DNA from 3 places in the Ruegeria sp. C10 genome. Region 2 is predicted to be linked to each of the others. Evidence: riboswitches for the same ligand, from Rfam matches in the RefSeq annotation. Region 2 holds a riboswitch; each other region holds the start of a gene.
The links. A riboswitch is a leader RNA that binds a small molecule or an ion and turns the genes downstream of it on or off. The one in region 2 is predicted to bind cobalamin.
Positions count from the first base shown of each region.

Region 1: linked by a shared signal. The riboswitch ahead of ACR0DE_RS03670 (hypothetical protein) and the one ahead of ACR0DE_RS08190 (DUF1636 family protein) in region 2 are both predicted to bind cobalamin.
Region 3: linked by a shared signal. The riboswitch ahead of ACR0DE_RS04900 (energy-coupling factor ABC transporter permease) and the one ahead of ACR0DE_RS08190 (DUF1636 family protein) in region 2 are both predicted to bind cobalamin.

Region 1 is NZ_JBQFSC010000001.1:797,569-802,559, reverse strand. Features, by position in the region: RNA gene ffs (signal recognition particle sRNA small type) at 1-69, shown strand, start outside; gene rsgA (ribosome small subunit-dependent GTPase A) at 229-1,257, shown strand; gene ACR0DE_RS03675 (alpha/beta hydrolase family protein) at 1,294-2,151, opposite strand; cobalamin riboswitch at 2,274-2,493, shown strand; gene ACR0DE_RS03670 (hypothetical protein) at 2,585-2,992, shown strand; gene ACR0DE_RS03665 (phosphatase domain-containing protein) at 2,997-3,497, opposite strand; gene ACR0DE_RS03660 (DNA polymerase III subunit gamma/tau) at 3,670-4,991, shown strand, end outside.
Region 2 is NZ_JBQFSC010000001.1:1,704,654-1,709,644, reverse strand. Features, by position in the region: gene ACR0DE_RS08200 (glycosyltransferase family 2 protein) at 1-241, opposite strand, end outside; gene ACR0DE_RS08195 (NAD(P)-dependent oxidoreductase) at 356-1,342, opposite strand; cobalamin riboswitch at 1,448-1,654, shown strand; gene ACR0DE_RS08190 (DUF1636 family protein) at 1,740-2,120, shown strand; gene cobW (cobalamin biosynthesis protein CobW) at 2,117-3,172, shown strand; gene cobN (cobaltochelatase subunit CobN) at 3,178-4,991, shown strand, end outside.
Region 3 is NZ_JBQFSC010000001.1:1,046,095-1,051,085, forward strand. Features, by position in the region: gene ACR0DE_RS04885 (heavy metal translocating P-type ATPase) at 1-975, opposite strand, end outside; gene ACR0DE_RS04890 (hypothetical protein) at 1,162-1,434, shown strand; gene ACR0DE_RS04895 (L,D-transpeptidase) at 1,476-2,138, opposite strand; cobalamin riboswitch at 2,354-2,566, shown strand; gene ACR0DE_RS04900 (energy-coupling factor ABC transporter permease) at 2,643-3,326, shown strand; gene ACR0DE_RS04905 (transglutaminase-like cysteine peptidase) at 3,432-4,055, opposite strand; gene ACR0DE_RS04910 (AMP-binding protein) at 4,560-4,991, opposite strand, start outside.

The sequences.
Region 1 (4,991 bases), 910 kb from region 2:
AACCTGGTCAGGTCCGGAAGGAAGCAGCCACAACGAGCCCCGCTTGGGTCGATGTCCAACCTCTCACTTAGAACCCATCAGCCGCAGGAGGGCGTTTATGATTGTAGCAAATTCCCTTCGGGCAGACCGGTTCTGATCCTTTCCGATCAACTGACTGCCTGAACACATCACCAGCGGATGCGCGATTGCCATCCGGCGGGATTGCTGTTTCTGATCACAGGCAGACCAATGTTACTTTCCTTATCGGACCTCGGATGGTCCTCTCATTTCGCGGCTCAGCATGCGGCTGATCCGTCACTTCTACCGTATCGCATCTCGGCCGTACACCGGGATCGACTGATCGGGCTGAGCCCTGAAGGTGAATCGCCTTTGTTATCTCTGGATCAATCAACCGGCGCATATGCCGTTGGGGATTGGGTTCTGGCGGATGAAAACAAACGCATACGCCGCGTGCTGGACCGGCGCAGCCTGCTGCAGCGCCGGGCCGCAGGTACAGGGGCAGCGGCGCAGCTGATTGCTGCAAATGTTGATGTGCTGTTCATCGTCAGTTCCTGCAACGCCGATTTCAATATGCCACGATTGGAGCGGTATCTTGCGCTGGCACATCAGGCAGGCTGCTATCCGGTGGTCGTTCTGACCAAATCGGACATGTGCGATGATCCGAGCCTTTATGTAGATCAAGCCCAATCGCTCGCCCCGTTTCTGACGGTACTTGCGGTCAACGCGCTGGATCACGGCGATCTCGAACAAGTTCTGTCGTGGTGTCCGAAAGGACAAACCAGCGCCTTGCTTGGATCATCCGGCGTTGGGAAAACGACGCTCGCCAACGGGATGACGGGGCAGGATCAGGCCACCGCAGGTATTCGCGAAGACGATGCGCGCGGCAGGCACACAACAACCTCACGCGCCTTGCATCGCATGCGCAATGGCGGCTGGCTGATCGATACGCCCGGCATGCGCGCGTTACGTCTGCTAGATGCGCAAGAGGGGTTGGATGAGGTGTTCTCGGACATCTCAGACCTCAGCCTGAATTGCCGCTTCTCGGATTGTCAGCACGAGACCGAGCCCGGATGTGCGGTGCAGGCGGCAATCGACGCTGGTACGCTTGATCCCGCGCGGCTGGACCGCTGGCGCAAGCTGCGGCGCGAAGACCAACACAATTCCGCTTCGGTGGCGCAGGCCCGCGCCCGCGACAAGGCGTTCGGCAAGATGGTGCGCAGCGTGATGCACGAGAAAAAATCCCGTAAAGGGCTATAACGAAGCTGGGCACCGGCCTACCGGTGCCCAGCGCTATCAGGCGATCAGCCTAGGCCAGACTGCCGCATTCCGTCTTGCGAATGCACCGATATGGCCGATCTTGGATACTCCGAATTCGCTTGGTGCAAGCAGATGGCGCCCGGCTTTGGGTCCATAGAGATCGGCAAGACGCCAGACAGCATCCGGCGGCACCATTTCATCATCTGCGAAGGTAAACAGATCGACACGTTTGCCCAAGTCTTCCCAGCGGGCGGCGGGCAGTGTCGTGCCGATCTCTGGCACATAGCTTTTGGGGGCGGTGCACCATTTGCGCCATTGCCAATAGACTTGGGCAGGCAGGTCCGATCCAAACCCGACCAACCGTCCGGGCAGGTAGCCAAGCGCCTTGACCACCAGCGGCGCGTGACCATACCAGAACAACGCCGCCAAAGCGCGATAAGGCCAAGGGTGATCCGCCAGCGTTACCAGACCCGAACAGACACAGATCATCCTGTCAATCTGATCGATATCGGGTTGGATCGGACCAAACATTCCGCCCAAGGAATGACCGATGCTCCATAGCTTGGCCTGCGGAAACCGTCGGCGCATCTCGGCCCGGGCGGCTGGAATGTCGATCAACGCCCAATCGGCCATGGTGACATTTGACCGCTTTTGCGAACCCACCAAAGAGTGACCAAAATCCCGGTAGTCATAGGTCAGGCAGGCCATACCCTGTTCCTCGGCAAGCCATCGGGCGAAGTGCTGATAGTAATCCCTCGGCACCCCAGTCGCACCGTTTATGACGACCACCTTTTCGGGGTCGGCAACCGGACGGTAAAGCCGCGCCGACAACATTGCCGGGTCGGACGGGATCTGAAAATCCTCGGTCACAACCGCCTGCTGCGTGTCCAACATGGTGCCCTCCAATACCGACTGAACTGATCAGTTCACCCGAAGCGCCTCAAGTCAAGGTTGACGTGGCTGGACCGTACGTCACTTGCCTGACGCAATCTTCTTGACTCGGGCACGGCGCAGCCGCTAGCCATGTCGCGATGGTTCTCGCGCCCAATCGGGCCGGGATGAAAAGGGAACACGGTGCGGTTCTGCACGGAGAAAACCGGAAAGAACCTAGTCCGAGACTGCCCCCGCAACTGTAAGCGGAGAGCAATGCCGAGATACCACTGGCCTTGAAGGCTGGGAAGGTCGGCAAAGCGATGACCCGCAAGTCAGGAGACCTGCCATCAGATGTAGAACCGAAACTCGGGCGGGGTGTCCGGGACGGGTTTGATCGTGCTCTGCACCGACCAACCTGTGCCACGCCCTCGCCCTGCGCGCGGAGGGCGCATTGATGATCTGGAAGACTAAAACGCACGAATTCGCGGCGACCGTGTGCCAACGTACTGGGGCAACCTGCCCCGCACTGGCGCAAATGGCGCGGGCTCTAACGCAGGCCATGTCCACCACAAAACCGGTCACAAAATCTGGGTTTGAGATTGAAGGCAGTATTGACCTGTCGCACTGCCCAGAGGGATGTACCGCCCGCTTTCGCGCCCAATGCGACCAGATACGTGTATTCTGCGGAACCGATCCTGAAATCGATACCGGCCGGCTGGATGACTACGCAGACATGATGTTCGGAACCGAGTACCGCAGCCTACCCGCAGACCTGCTAAGGAATCCTCCTTGCGCCATGCTTGAGGCTTCGCTTCTGGTGCAGCACAACGGTGGCGAAATCTCGCCACATGTTGGTGTCTAAGCCGTCAAACGGCTTGAACACGGGCCGGTTCAACGGCCCAAAGCATCTGGGCATTTGTCTCGACTGCGCAAGGACGCACCGTACGCAATCGCTTCAATGCCGCCTCAGGCCGTTCACCGCATTCAACCATCAGACGCAGAACCACCATCCCGGATCGGCCACAGCCACCACGGCAATGCACTAGCACACGGCCACCACCTGACAACGCCTGACGGGCAGTCGCGCCAACGCGGGGCCAGCGCTCCACAATCTCCTTGGGTGGCGTGCCAAAATCTTCGATCGGCAAATGCACCCATCTGCTGGCACGCCCCTGAATATCAGCGCCAAAATTCCGCGCACCATCCTGAATCATCTCAACCTCAGTCGTCATCGAGATCACAAGCCCGGGCTTCCAGTCTGCGATAAGATCAAGGTCTTCTGTATACGTTCCTCCACGCCCAGGCATCGAGGACAAGGCCAAGGTGCCTCCGCCGACCTGCAACGCATAAACCACCAGTTGCGACATAATCTCCCCCCAAACAAACTTCACCCAACAACATACTGGTCCAGTAAATAGAATAGAGTGGATTTTAGCCGCATACCCACGCATTCCAAAATGAAAATCGTCCCGGCTGGCTGTGGACGCGGGCGGCGGGGGCCTCTACGCTGCGGCGTAACGCGAATCCGACAGAGCAGACATGACCGAGACGCCCAGCCCCGCCTACCAGGTTCTTGCCCGCAAATACCGCCCCGAAACCTTTGCCGATCTGGTCGGTCAGGACGCCATGGTGCGCACTCTGAAAAACGCCTTCGAGGCGGACCGGATCGCGCAGGCCTTCATCATGACCGGTATCCGCGGTACCGGCAAGACGACGACCGCTCGGATCATAGCCAAGGGTATGAACTGCATCGGTCCCGATGGCAGCGGCGGCCCTACAACCGAACCCTGCGGTCAATGTGAACATTGCGTGGCTATCATGGAGGGCCGCCATGTCGACGTGATGGAGATGGACGCCGCCAGCCGCACCGGTGTCAATGACATCCGCGAGATCATCGACAGCGTACGCTATCGCGCTGCATCCGCGCGCTACAAGATCTATATCATCGACGAGGTTCACATGCTGTCGACCAGCGCTTTCAACGCGCTGCTCAAGACGCTGGAAGAACCCCCCGAACACGTGAAGTTCATCTTTGCCACCACCGAGATTCGCAAGGTCCCGGTGACCGTCCTGTCCCGTTGCCAGCGCTTTGATCTGCGCCGGATCGAGCCGGAGGATATGATCGGACTGCTGCGCAAAATTGCAGGTGCCGAAGGGGCACAGATTGCCGAGGATGCGTTATCGTTGATCACCCGGGCCGCCGAGGGATCGGCGCGGGATGCGACCTCGCTGCTTGATCAGGCGATCTCGCACGGGGCCGGTGAAACCAGCGCGGATCAGGTGCGCGCGATGCTGGGGCTGGCCGATCGGGGCCGGGTGCTGGATCTGATGGATATGATCCTGCGCGGCGATGCTGCAGGCGCGTTGACCGAGCTGAGCGGGCAATATGCCGAAGGGGCTGATCCACTCGCCGTCTTACGCGATCTGGCAGAAATCACGCATTGGGTTTCGGTGGTCAAGATCACCCCGGATGCCGCCGAAGATCCCACCGTTTCCCCCGACGAACGCGCCCGAGGTCAACAAATGGCCGAGGCTCTGCCCATGCGAGTCCTTACACGCATGTGGCAAATGCTGCTGAAAGCGCTCGAGGAAGTTTCCGCCGCACCCAACGCAATGATGGCTGCGGAAATGGCCGTGATCCGCCTGACCCATGTGGCCGACTTGCCTAGCCCGGAGGAGCTGATCAAGCGTCTGCAAGATACGCCTCCGCCGCCCAATGGTGGGCCCGGCAAGGGAATCGGTGCGCCGGGACATGCTCCTGCCGTGCCGCAGGCTGCGGCCCGACCGGCCTATGCCGCATCGGGAATCGGCGGCAACGCAGGCGGGCCAACAGCCGCGCTAGCCCAAGATGTGCAGGCAGC
Region 2 (4,991 bases):
TCCGCGCAAGCGAAAATGCACGAACCTGCGGCGCGGCGCGCGGACCCAGTCTGTTTCGTTGGTGGTGAGCCCAGCCAAGCACTTGCAACCGTTCGCCCATGGCATCGGTACCATCAGCGCAATCATTGGTATAAATCAGAATGTCATCAAAACCGATTGCGTGGTTGTAGGCCACCCAATCGATCATGAAAGGCCCTTCGTTTTTCATCGTTGTTACGATGAGAAAGGTCTCATTCGTCATAAGTTGTTCTCTTGCCTGTGCCGGTGTCGGACTCCTGTCGACCTATTTAGAATAGCACCAGAATTTTGTCCAACCAGGTCGCCAGACAGCCGCAATGCTTGCCGATTAATCGATCTACCGATTCTGCGGGATCACCTCATAACCCGGTTCTTCTGGCTCGTCGTCCAGCATCTCGGTTGGGAACCCTGGCGCTTGGATCTCCAGTCCGGTCGCGTCCTCTAGCCGCCTGATGATGTTCGGGGACAGTTCACGCTCACCATATCGCGCGATGCCATCTTCGAAAATCTTGATCATCAATGGGTTTATCTCAAGGGGAACTCCGGCACGGTCGGCGACCTCCTGAAACAGACCGATATCTTTTTTCACCAGGTCCATGGTGAAGGAAATATCGCGCGAGCCGTTCAGGATGACCTGACTTTCGGTCTCGTGCACGAAGGATGTGCCTGACGATATCTTGATCGCCTCATAGGTGGTTCCAAGGTCCATGCCGGCGGCCTTGGCTGTCACCAATGCCTCGGCGCAGGTGATCAGGTTGGCGGTAGCCAGATAATTGGTCAACACCTTTAGAACAGAGGCCGAGCCCAGATCGCCCGTGTGCAAAATGCGCCGCCCCATGGTGGTCAGGAATGGCAGGATACGTTCAAAAGTCTCACGATCACAGCCTGCGAAGATCGAGATATTACCCGTCGCTGCCCGGTGACATCCGCCCGAAACCGGGCAATCCACCGCTGCGCCGCCTCGTTCGATGACCATTGCGCCAAGGCGTTTGACTTCGGCTTCGTCGGTGGTCGACATTTCCATCCAGATTTTGCCAGGGCCGACCTCTGGCAACATTTCCTGCATCACCGCATCCGAGGCCGCAGGAGAAGGCAAACAGGTTATCACCGCATCGCAATCACGCATCAGCTGCGCCGGACTTTCGGCGGCTTTGGCACCTTTGGCGACGAATTCGGTCACCAGATCCGGGCTCAGGTCATGAACCGTCAGATCGATACCGTTTCGTAGCAGCGATCCAGATAGCTTGCCCCCTACATTCCCCAGCCCGATAAACCCTACCTTCATGCGCGGTATCCTCCTGTTCGCATCTTGCTGCCATGCCAGCACGTCGTTGCAGAAGTATCATGCCGCCCAGCGACCCCGACAGGTCGCTTTTTATCCGCTTTTTCACGGATCGGCGCGACTCGCTTGACAAGCAACCCTGCCCTGCCGCATGTCCCTTTCGTTGGTGTCTGCGAGAGCAGATGAAAAGGGAATGCGTCAGCGGTTTTTGCCGTCAAACGCAGCCGCCCCCGCGACCGTGACCGGAGAGGGTGCCCAAAGCCACTGGCAGTATGGCCGGGAAGGCGGGACATCCGACAGAGGCCTCCTCTGACATCCGCAAGCCGGGAGACCTGCCAACGCCCGAAGATGAAACCGGACGGGGTGTTCCGGTGTGGGGCTGTGATCGGCCCGCATGAAACCCCGTCCCCCACGAAGAGGATTTGGGGGGATGAGAGACATGACCGAGACCGCACCGGTCGAACTGCTGGTTTGCACTACCTGCCGTCGTGGGCTGCCTGTCGAGGATGACGCCCAGCGCCCCGGCACGTTGCTGCACAAGGCGCTTGAACAGGCGGGCCTGCCCGAAGGCATTACATTGAAAGCTGTGGAATGCCTGTCGAATTGCGATGAAGGCTGCTCGATCGTGCTACGCGGAGGACCGGATCGCTGGACTTTCGTGTATGAGCATCTGAACGAGATCGACCATGTTGAAACCATCGTCGAAGGCGCAGCCAAATACCTCGCCACCGAGGACGGTTTGGTCAAATGGCGTGAACGTCCTGAACATTTCCGCAAAAACTGTGCGGCCCGCATTCCCCCGATTGGAGCCCTGAAATGAGCAATCTTGAGAAACTCCCCGTCACTGTGATCACCGGCTTTTTGGGCTCGGGCAAAACCACTTTGGTGCGACACCTGATGCAGAACCCGCAGGGCAAGCGTCTGGCGGTGGTCGTCAACGAATTCGGCGATGTCGGCGTCGATGGCGATATCCTGAAGTCCTGCGCCATTCCTGATTGCCCCGCAGAAAACATCATGGAACTGGCCAATGGTTGCATCTGCTGCACCGTGGCCGATGATTTCATCCCGACCATTGAAGCCCTGATGGCACTAGAGCCGCGCCCCGATCACATCCTGATCGAAACCTCCGGTCTTGCCCTGCCAAAACCCCTGCTGAAGGCGTTCGACTGGCCCGATATCCGCTCGAAAATCACCGTCGATGGCGTGATTGCTCTGGCCGATGCCGAGGCTGTGGCCGCTGGTCGGTTTGCTCCGAATGTCGAGGCGGTGGATGCGCAACGCATGGCAGATGACTCGATTGATCATGAAACTCCCTTGTCCGAGGTGTTCGAGGATCAGATTTCCTGCGCCGACATCATTCTGCTGACCAAGCCCGATCTGGCTGGCCCGGAAGGCGTTGCGAAAGCGAAAGAGATCATCGCCGCCGAAGCGCCCCGCCCCCTGCCCGTAGTCGAAGTGGCTGAGGGTGCCGTGGACGTCCGCGTCGTGCTGGGTCTAGAAGCCGCGGCCGAGGATGACATGGACGCGCGTCCCAGCCATCACGACGGCCATCACGATCACGAGCATGACGATTTCGAAAGCATCATCGTTGAACTGCCCGAGCAAACCGATCCGATTGATCTGGTCGCCAAGATTGAACGATTGGCCAACGAGTTGAATATCCTGCGCGTCAAAGGCTATGCCGCCGTTCAGGGCAAGCCCATGCGCCTACTGGTTCAGGCCGTCGGTGCGCGCGTACGTCACCAATATGACCGCCCGTGGGAGCCCGGCGAAGACCGTCGCTCGCGCCTTGTGGTCATTGCCGAGCATGACGATATCAAAGAGGCCGAGATCCGGGATATCCTCGTGGGTGTAACCGAGGCTGCCGAGTAAGACCTATGCACGTCGTCTTCCGCGAAAGCCATGGGCTCGAAGAAACCGAGACCCCGACCGATCTGGGCCAGAGCCCGGCGGATTTGGTGGTGCTGTCCTTTTCCGACAGTGACCTTGGCGCTTTCGCGGCGGGATGGCATCGTGGAGGTGGGCCTGAAGGACGCATGCCAACGATGCGGCTGGCCAATCTGACGGCGCTGAAGCATCCCCTCTCAGTCGACACCTATGTCGAGCAGACACTGGAGGGCGCAAAGGGCATCCTGATCCGTCTGATCGGTGGAGTGCCCTATTGGGCCTACGGCTTGCAGCAGGTTCTGGCGCTGGCGCAGGCCAAAGGGATTGCACTGGCCGTACTGCCCGCAGACGGTCGCGAGGATACGCGGCTGGATGATTACTCTACCCTGCCTGTCTCGACCCTGCGGCGGCTGGCGCATCTGTGCGACACCGGCGGTGAGGTCGCGGCGCAGGCCGCTCTGGCGCAGATGGCACTGGCTGCGGGGTTGTATGCAGGTCCGGTCATGGGCGCCAAGACCATCCCCGAATGCGGTGCCTGGTGCCCAGATCACGGCGTGATCCCTGCAGAAAACGCTCTGCCCGGTGATGCGAAACGTATCATCGTAACCTTCTATCGTGCTTATCTGACCTCGGCGGACACAGCCCCAATCGCAGCGCTGATCCGCAGCTTGCGCGCGCGAGGTTTTGAGGCCGTCGGCCTGTTTGCCCCGTCGCTCAAAGCACCAAATGCCGCCGATTGGCTGAGCGAGACTATTGTGGCGCTGAAGCCTTCGGCGATCGTCAACGCCACCTCATTCTCAGGCAAGGGCGCATCAGGCACCTCACCTCTCGATGTGGCAGAGGTGCCGGTCTTTCAGGTGGCGCTGGCCACCTCACGCCGCAAAGCGTGGGCCGAAGCGGAACGTGGCCTTTCACCAGCTGATCTTGCCATGCATGTGGTCCTTCCGGAAGTGGACGGGCGGATCAACGCGGGCATCGTATCCTTCAAAGAGCCGGGCAAACGCGACCCGCATCTCGAATATTCTCGCTTCGCTCATCGGGCTGAACCCGAACGGATCGAAGCCATCATCAACCGCATCTCCGGCTGGCTGAACCTTCACGACAAACCCAGAGCGGAGCAGGTTCCGGCGCTGGTACTATCGACCTATCCCGGCAAAGACTGGCAGATGGCACATGCAGTGGGTCTGGATGCGCTGGCCTCGGCCGAGGCAATGTTGCTCGACCTGCAAGGCGACGGGTATGACACCGCGCCTGCCGAGCCAATTGCTGAAACTCTTCTTGATGCCCGGATTTCATGGCCGCTAGAGGATTATCAGGCGGCGCTGGCGGCGCTACCGGAAACACTCCGCGCCGATCTCAATAAGGTTTGGGGCACTCCCGAAGACGACCCTGCTTTCACAAACGGCGCATTCCACTTCACTGCGCTGCGTCGCGGAAAGGCTCTGATCGCGCTGCAGCCCGAGCGCGGCACACCCGAACTGCGCGATGACGACTATCACGATCTGTCGCGCACACCGCGCCACGCCTACGTCGCCTTTTACTTGTGGCTGCGCAAAGGATTGGGCGCGGATGCGCTGATCCATATCGGCGCGCATGGCACGCTGGAATGGTTGCCGGGAAAATCAGTCGCCTTGTGCAACGAATGTTGGCCCGAGGCGTTAATCGGCGATCTGCCGGTGATCTACCCCTTCATAGTCAACGACCCCGGCGAGGCCGCGCAGGCCAAGCGTCGGATCGGGGCGGTTACGTTGGGCCATATCCCACCCCCGATGAAGGAAAGCGGCACACCAGATCGCATGGTGCG
Region 3 (4,991 bases), 660 kb from region 2:
GCCCTCACCATTGATTGTGCCGGCATAGACCTCATCACCCAGCTCTTTGGGAATCAGCGCGCTTTCACCTGTGATTGGAGCCTGGTCAACGGCACCAGCCCCTTCGATGACTTCCCCGTCAAGTGGAATGCGATCCCCACCCCGAACGATGAAGCTGTCACCGACAAAGACATCCGCCGCCGGGACCGTTGCCTCAGAACCGTCAGCACGAACCAGCCGAACCGTCGGGGGGGCCAGATCAAGCAGCGCGGATACCGCGTTCCGAGCACGTCCGACACTCCAGCTTTCCAGATAAAGAGAGAGCGAGAAGAAAAATGCTACAGTTGCCGCTTCAAAAAACTCACCCAGAGCGATGGCACCAGCGACGGCAACAACCATCAGAAGGTTCATATCCGGCGAAAGTCGACGCGCCGAAGACCAGGCCTTAGGGGCCACCAGCCAGACGCCAAACAAGATCGCGACTGCGAACAAAGCTGCCTCGGCTAAAGGCATCGGAACCTCACCATGTCCCGAGAACAGCCCGAGCGCACCGCCCATGCCGGTTTCGAAAATGTGCCAGCCAAAACCTGCTGCCCAAAACCCTCCGCTAAGAGTGGTGAACCGCCGCTGACGTGCAATATGCGCCGCCTGGTCCTGGGCGGCATTTCCGTCATCCCATGGTTTGGCGGTCATACCAGTACTCGCAACCAGCAGCATGACATCTTCGTCAGATAACTTGGAAGCACTATCAAGAAGCGTCATCCGACCGTTAATCACATCAAATGCAAGATGCTCTTCGCCACCTGCTTTCGGGCCGACGACACGGTTCAGGATCGCCACCTCTTCGGCGCAATCAAGGCCAGAGACCTGAAAGCTTCTACCACCTTCAGGAATTGGACCAGCGGGGGCGATGTCGCCACACCCGCCGCTACCGCATGCGTGGTGACCATGTTTGTTTTCGTGGCCATGGTCGTGGCTATGGGTATCGGATGACATGATTGGACCTCAAGAATCTCTATGGTCCTTTGTAAATAGTTCCTACAGTAACTAGAGCTTCAATACCTTTTATATTTTTTTCATCCGGGTTCTTTGCCTGCGATATTGTTAGTTCATTTCGTCTTGCGGGCCGGCCGTGTGGATGCAATCTAATTGCAGATGACGCAAAAAATTTGGAACAGACCAATGCAGAAACGGATCGCAATTACCATCACGTTAGTCTCGATTACGGCTGGTTGCTCAGCCCAGTTCACTGGGGCCAAAAGCAAAGCATTTGAACCAGGCAACGTGCCAGATTCGGTCGTATCGCTGGCAGGGCCGGCGCAGGATTTGACCACAGCGCGCCTCCTGCCCGAAGACAATTGCTTTTGGTATGAGCACAGCGGACCCGTCGAGACGACATTGGTACCATTGCGCGCGACGAATGGCGCTCCGATCTGCATTGCGCGCGACGCCTGATCGAAATGAGGGCAGCGACGTCCATGTACGCTGCCCAATATTCATGAGCGGGCTGTGACGCTATCTTCGGCAGAGTATAGGAAAGCGGTCGAGCCGGTTTTCACGTTTGGGTAGAGGTCATTGATATGAGCCATGATCATTCGCACACATCCAGAACTTGCGCGACCGCCGATGCTTCTTGGCTCAGGCGTGCCGTGAATTCTGAGATATGTGTCTCGGTCTCCAACGTATAGATAAAGGGCACGAGAGCCGAGAGCATTATTCGGCCCGGGCTCCATTCCATTCCGGAATTCCGCGTATTCGGGGTTGCGCTCGATCATTGAAGCGGTTGGTGTCCAGTGTGGCCATTCGACCTTTCGGCGGATAACATAGGTGCCGGGCTCGTAAAGATTCCCACGCGCGATCGCTACGCCATAGCGCATTGCGGTCCCGCCTTCTTCGATATGATAGAGATAGCGCGCGACGGCATCCACATGGATGTCACCTGGAACCAAACCATCATTTGCCGCGACGCGTCTTGGTAAAAAACGGTCATGAACACCCCACGGATTTGAGGTCATTGGATCGTAACCAATTGGCGTGACTTGACTGTCCCAATAGGTCTTCTGCGATGCGGTTGGCCAGGTTTTGGCGATCAATGGACTGGCCGCAGACGCCGAGAACAGCGCTGTGGTGGATTGAATGAAATGGCGCCTTGTAAGCATAGGTCTCGTCCTGGTTCACAAGTTTAACGTATTTGGATCGCACTATCGCGAATTAATCCGAATCTTAAAGCCTCTAGCAGCTAGAGCTTCAAGAGGTTTCAGGTAACGCTTGGTTTACCCTGTCGATCAAGTGACCGGTTGCGTGAATCCTGCTTCGGTCGAGTTTACATTGGAATAGGTCGCAAAGACAATTGACACAGGCGAAGCCGCCATTGTAGCGGTGAATTGTTTTCGGTTCCTGATGGCGGAAGCCAAAAGGATTAAAAGGGAATACGGTTCGGTGTTTTCAATGGCGCCAATTCCGTAACTGCCCCCGCAACTGTGAGCGGAGAGCGATGCCAAGACACCACTGGTTTGTAATGGAACCGGGAAGGTTGGCGGAGCGAGCACCCGCGAGTCAGGAGACCTGCCGTAAAGCGCCGGGCTATGCCCAGACTGAACCTGTCGGCCTTGCGGTCGATTCAACCTGACAAGCCGCCGGGTGAGGCGGTAGGGAGAAAGAACATGCATATCGAACCGGGCATCGTGAATGGTGCCAAAATCGCGCTTTCCTATGTTACCGCCGCAGGTGCGGCTACTTACGCAGCGAAAGAAACGTTTTCCACATTGCGAGCGAATGGACCTGCATCTTTTGTTATGCGCTCGGTGCTCGCCACCGTTGGTGTTTTCCTTTTCTTCGAAGTCCTGCCGCATTTCCCGGTTGGTGTCTCTGAAGTCCACTTCATCCTGGGGTCGACGCTGTTTCTGCTTCTCGGTGCTGCACCCGCGGCTTTTGGATTGGCAGCTGGTCTCCTGATTCAGGGTGTGTTTTTTGCCCCGTTCGATCTTCCGCAGTACTTCATCAACCTGACCACTCTGCTGGTGCCGCTATTTGCGCTACAAGCACTGGCCAGCCGCATCATCGCACCCGGCACAGCATATGTTGACCTCAAATATGGCCAAGCTCTTGCCCTAAGTGCGACGTATCAGGGAGGAGTAGTCGCATGGGTTGGGTTCTGGGCCTTCTACGGCCAGGGTTTCGGCGCAGAAACCATGGCGTCGGTTCTGTCCTTTGGCGGTGCTTATATGCTGGTAATTGTCATTGAGCCGATTGCTGATCTGGCAGTGCTTGCGGCAGCCAAGGCGATGCGCGGTTTGAACAGTACAGGTCTGGTGACTCCGCGTTTGTACAACGCTGCGAAAGCTTGACCAAAGTTTGAAGCGGTGTCCTAAACTTGGGTTGCCGCGAAACAACCAGTAGCCGCAGGACCAAAATTTTATTGTGGCGCGTCTCTAGGGCGCGCCACATTGTTTTTAGCCGCTAGAAACCTGTACCCAACGATCAGGGTGATTTGGGTCCTGTATTCGTAGGAAAAGATACCTCGTTTCCTTCCACGATTTGATCCTGTTGGTGACATTGTCCAGAATCAAATCGCCTTCACTCGAGCGATAAACTAAAACTGCATGGCCACTGCGATTGGTGTCTAAGACAGTTGCAATAAGTAGCTTCGTAGGATCCAAGCCGTTCTGCATTAGTTCAAACTTCTTTTGCAAAGCGAAATCTTCGCAATCCCCTGACCCCTGCATTGGTAGCGTCCAGTATTCCTTTGTCCCGTATTGGTTTTGATCCGAAACGGCGCGGATCCTCCGATTGACGCGCAAGTTAATCGCTTTAACGATCTGTTTCTCCTGCGCTTCTGGCAGACCAGAAGTACGAGTATTCGCGCACGCCCACGAATAATCTTTGCAGAGTGATTTGGCGCCCGATGGCGCCTGAACCTCTCTATCTAGTTTGATCCAGGGAAGCTCAGAAGCTTGCAATGAAGCGGCGGAGACAAGGTAGCTGCATATGATACAGGCCAACGATAGATAAACTGGTAACCGTTCCGAAAGTTTTTTCTGAGCGGAAGTAGGTTTTGTCATATCTGCTTTCCCCATACTCGTTTCTCCTGGGTATCTGAAGCTACCGAGCCAAGAGAACTCTATTTCAATCTTTTATGTTCATCGACGCATTACAACAGCTTATTCAATTTAAAATGCAGAGCAGCAAAGTTCGCGAGCGCGCAGTTATTAGTCGTGATTGTGTGCGTGAGCTTAATTGAGATTCTTGCAGCAGCATAGAAGAAAGCTGGCTAGTAGTTCTGGGTTAGAAACGCTTGAGGTTTGGGACGGATTTGGATGACGCGTCAAGCCGAACATCTTTGTGCAATGACATGGGTATCAACCGTTCGCCGGGGCGCACCCTAACAGTGTATCTGCGATTATATGTTTCATGCGGCCAGATGTAACTGGCAATTGCAGATTTCCCCTGACCAAGGTGTGCAGGTTTTGATTGGAAATTCTAAAACAATGACTTCGTCGCTACACTCAGTCCTCTGTTAACGCGCACAGCGACGGGAGCGATGAGTTGGGCAGGCTCAGTGGCCTACGAGCCATATTGCGTCAGGTTTCTATTATGCGTGTAAGTTTCGTACGATCGACTTTGGAGGCATGACGCTTGTCCATAGGAATGTGCTTAATCGAAATCACATTTGGAACGTCAAAACCAAGCGCAGATTTAGTCCAATCGTCGATGTGATCCGCGGAACCTTGGACGCAAAGTGTGGGGCCTGCCTTGGTATTGACGAGCGCGCATCGATCTACACCTGGCCATCGCTGTGCCGCGACTTCGATAGCAAAGGGGAAGAGCGTACCTGAAAAGACTTCAATTTCGGACCCGACGCGCCCCCATAACCATAAACGCCCGTCATCATCCAGCGCGCCAGCGTCACCGGTCCGGTGCCAAATGACGTCACCTTCCTTGATTTTGTTGTTCTTTGAGTGGGTCGGGTTCAAATACCCGTCATTCACATGTGCGCCGGCGACCTGAATTTC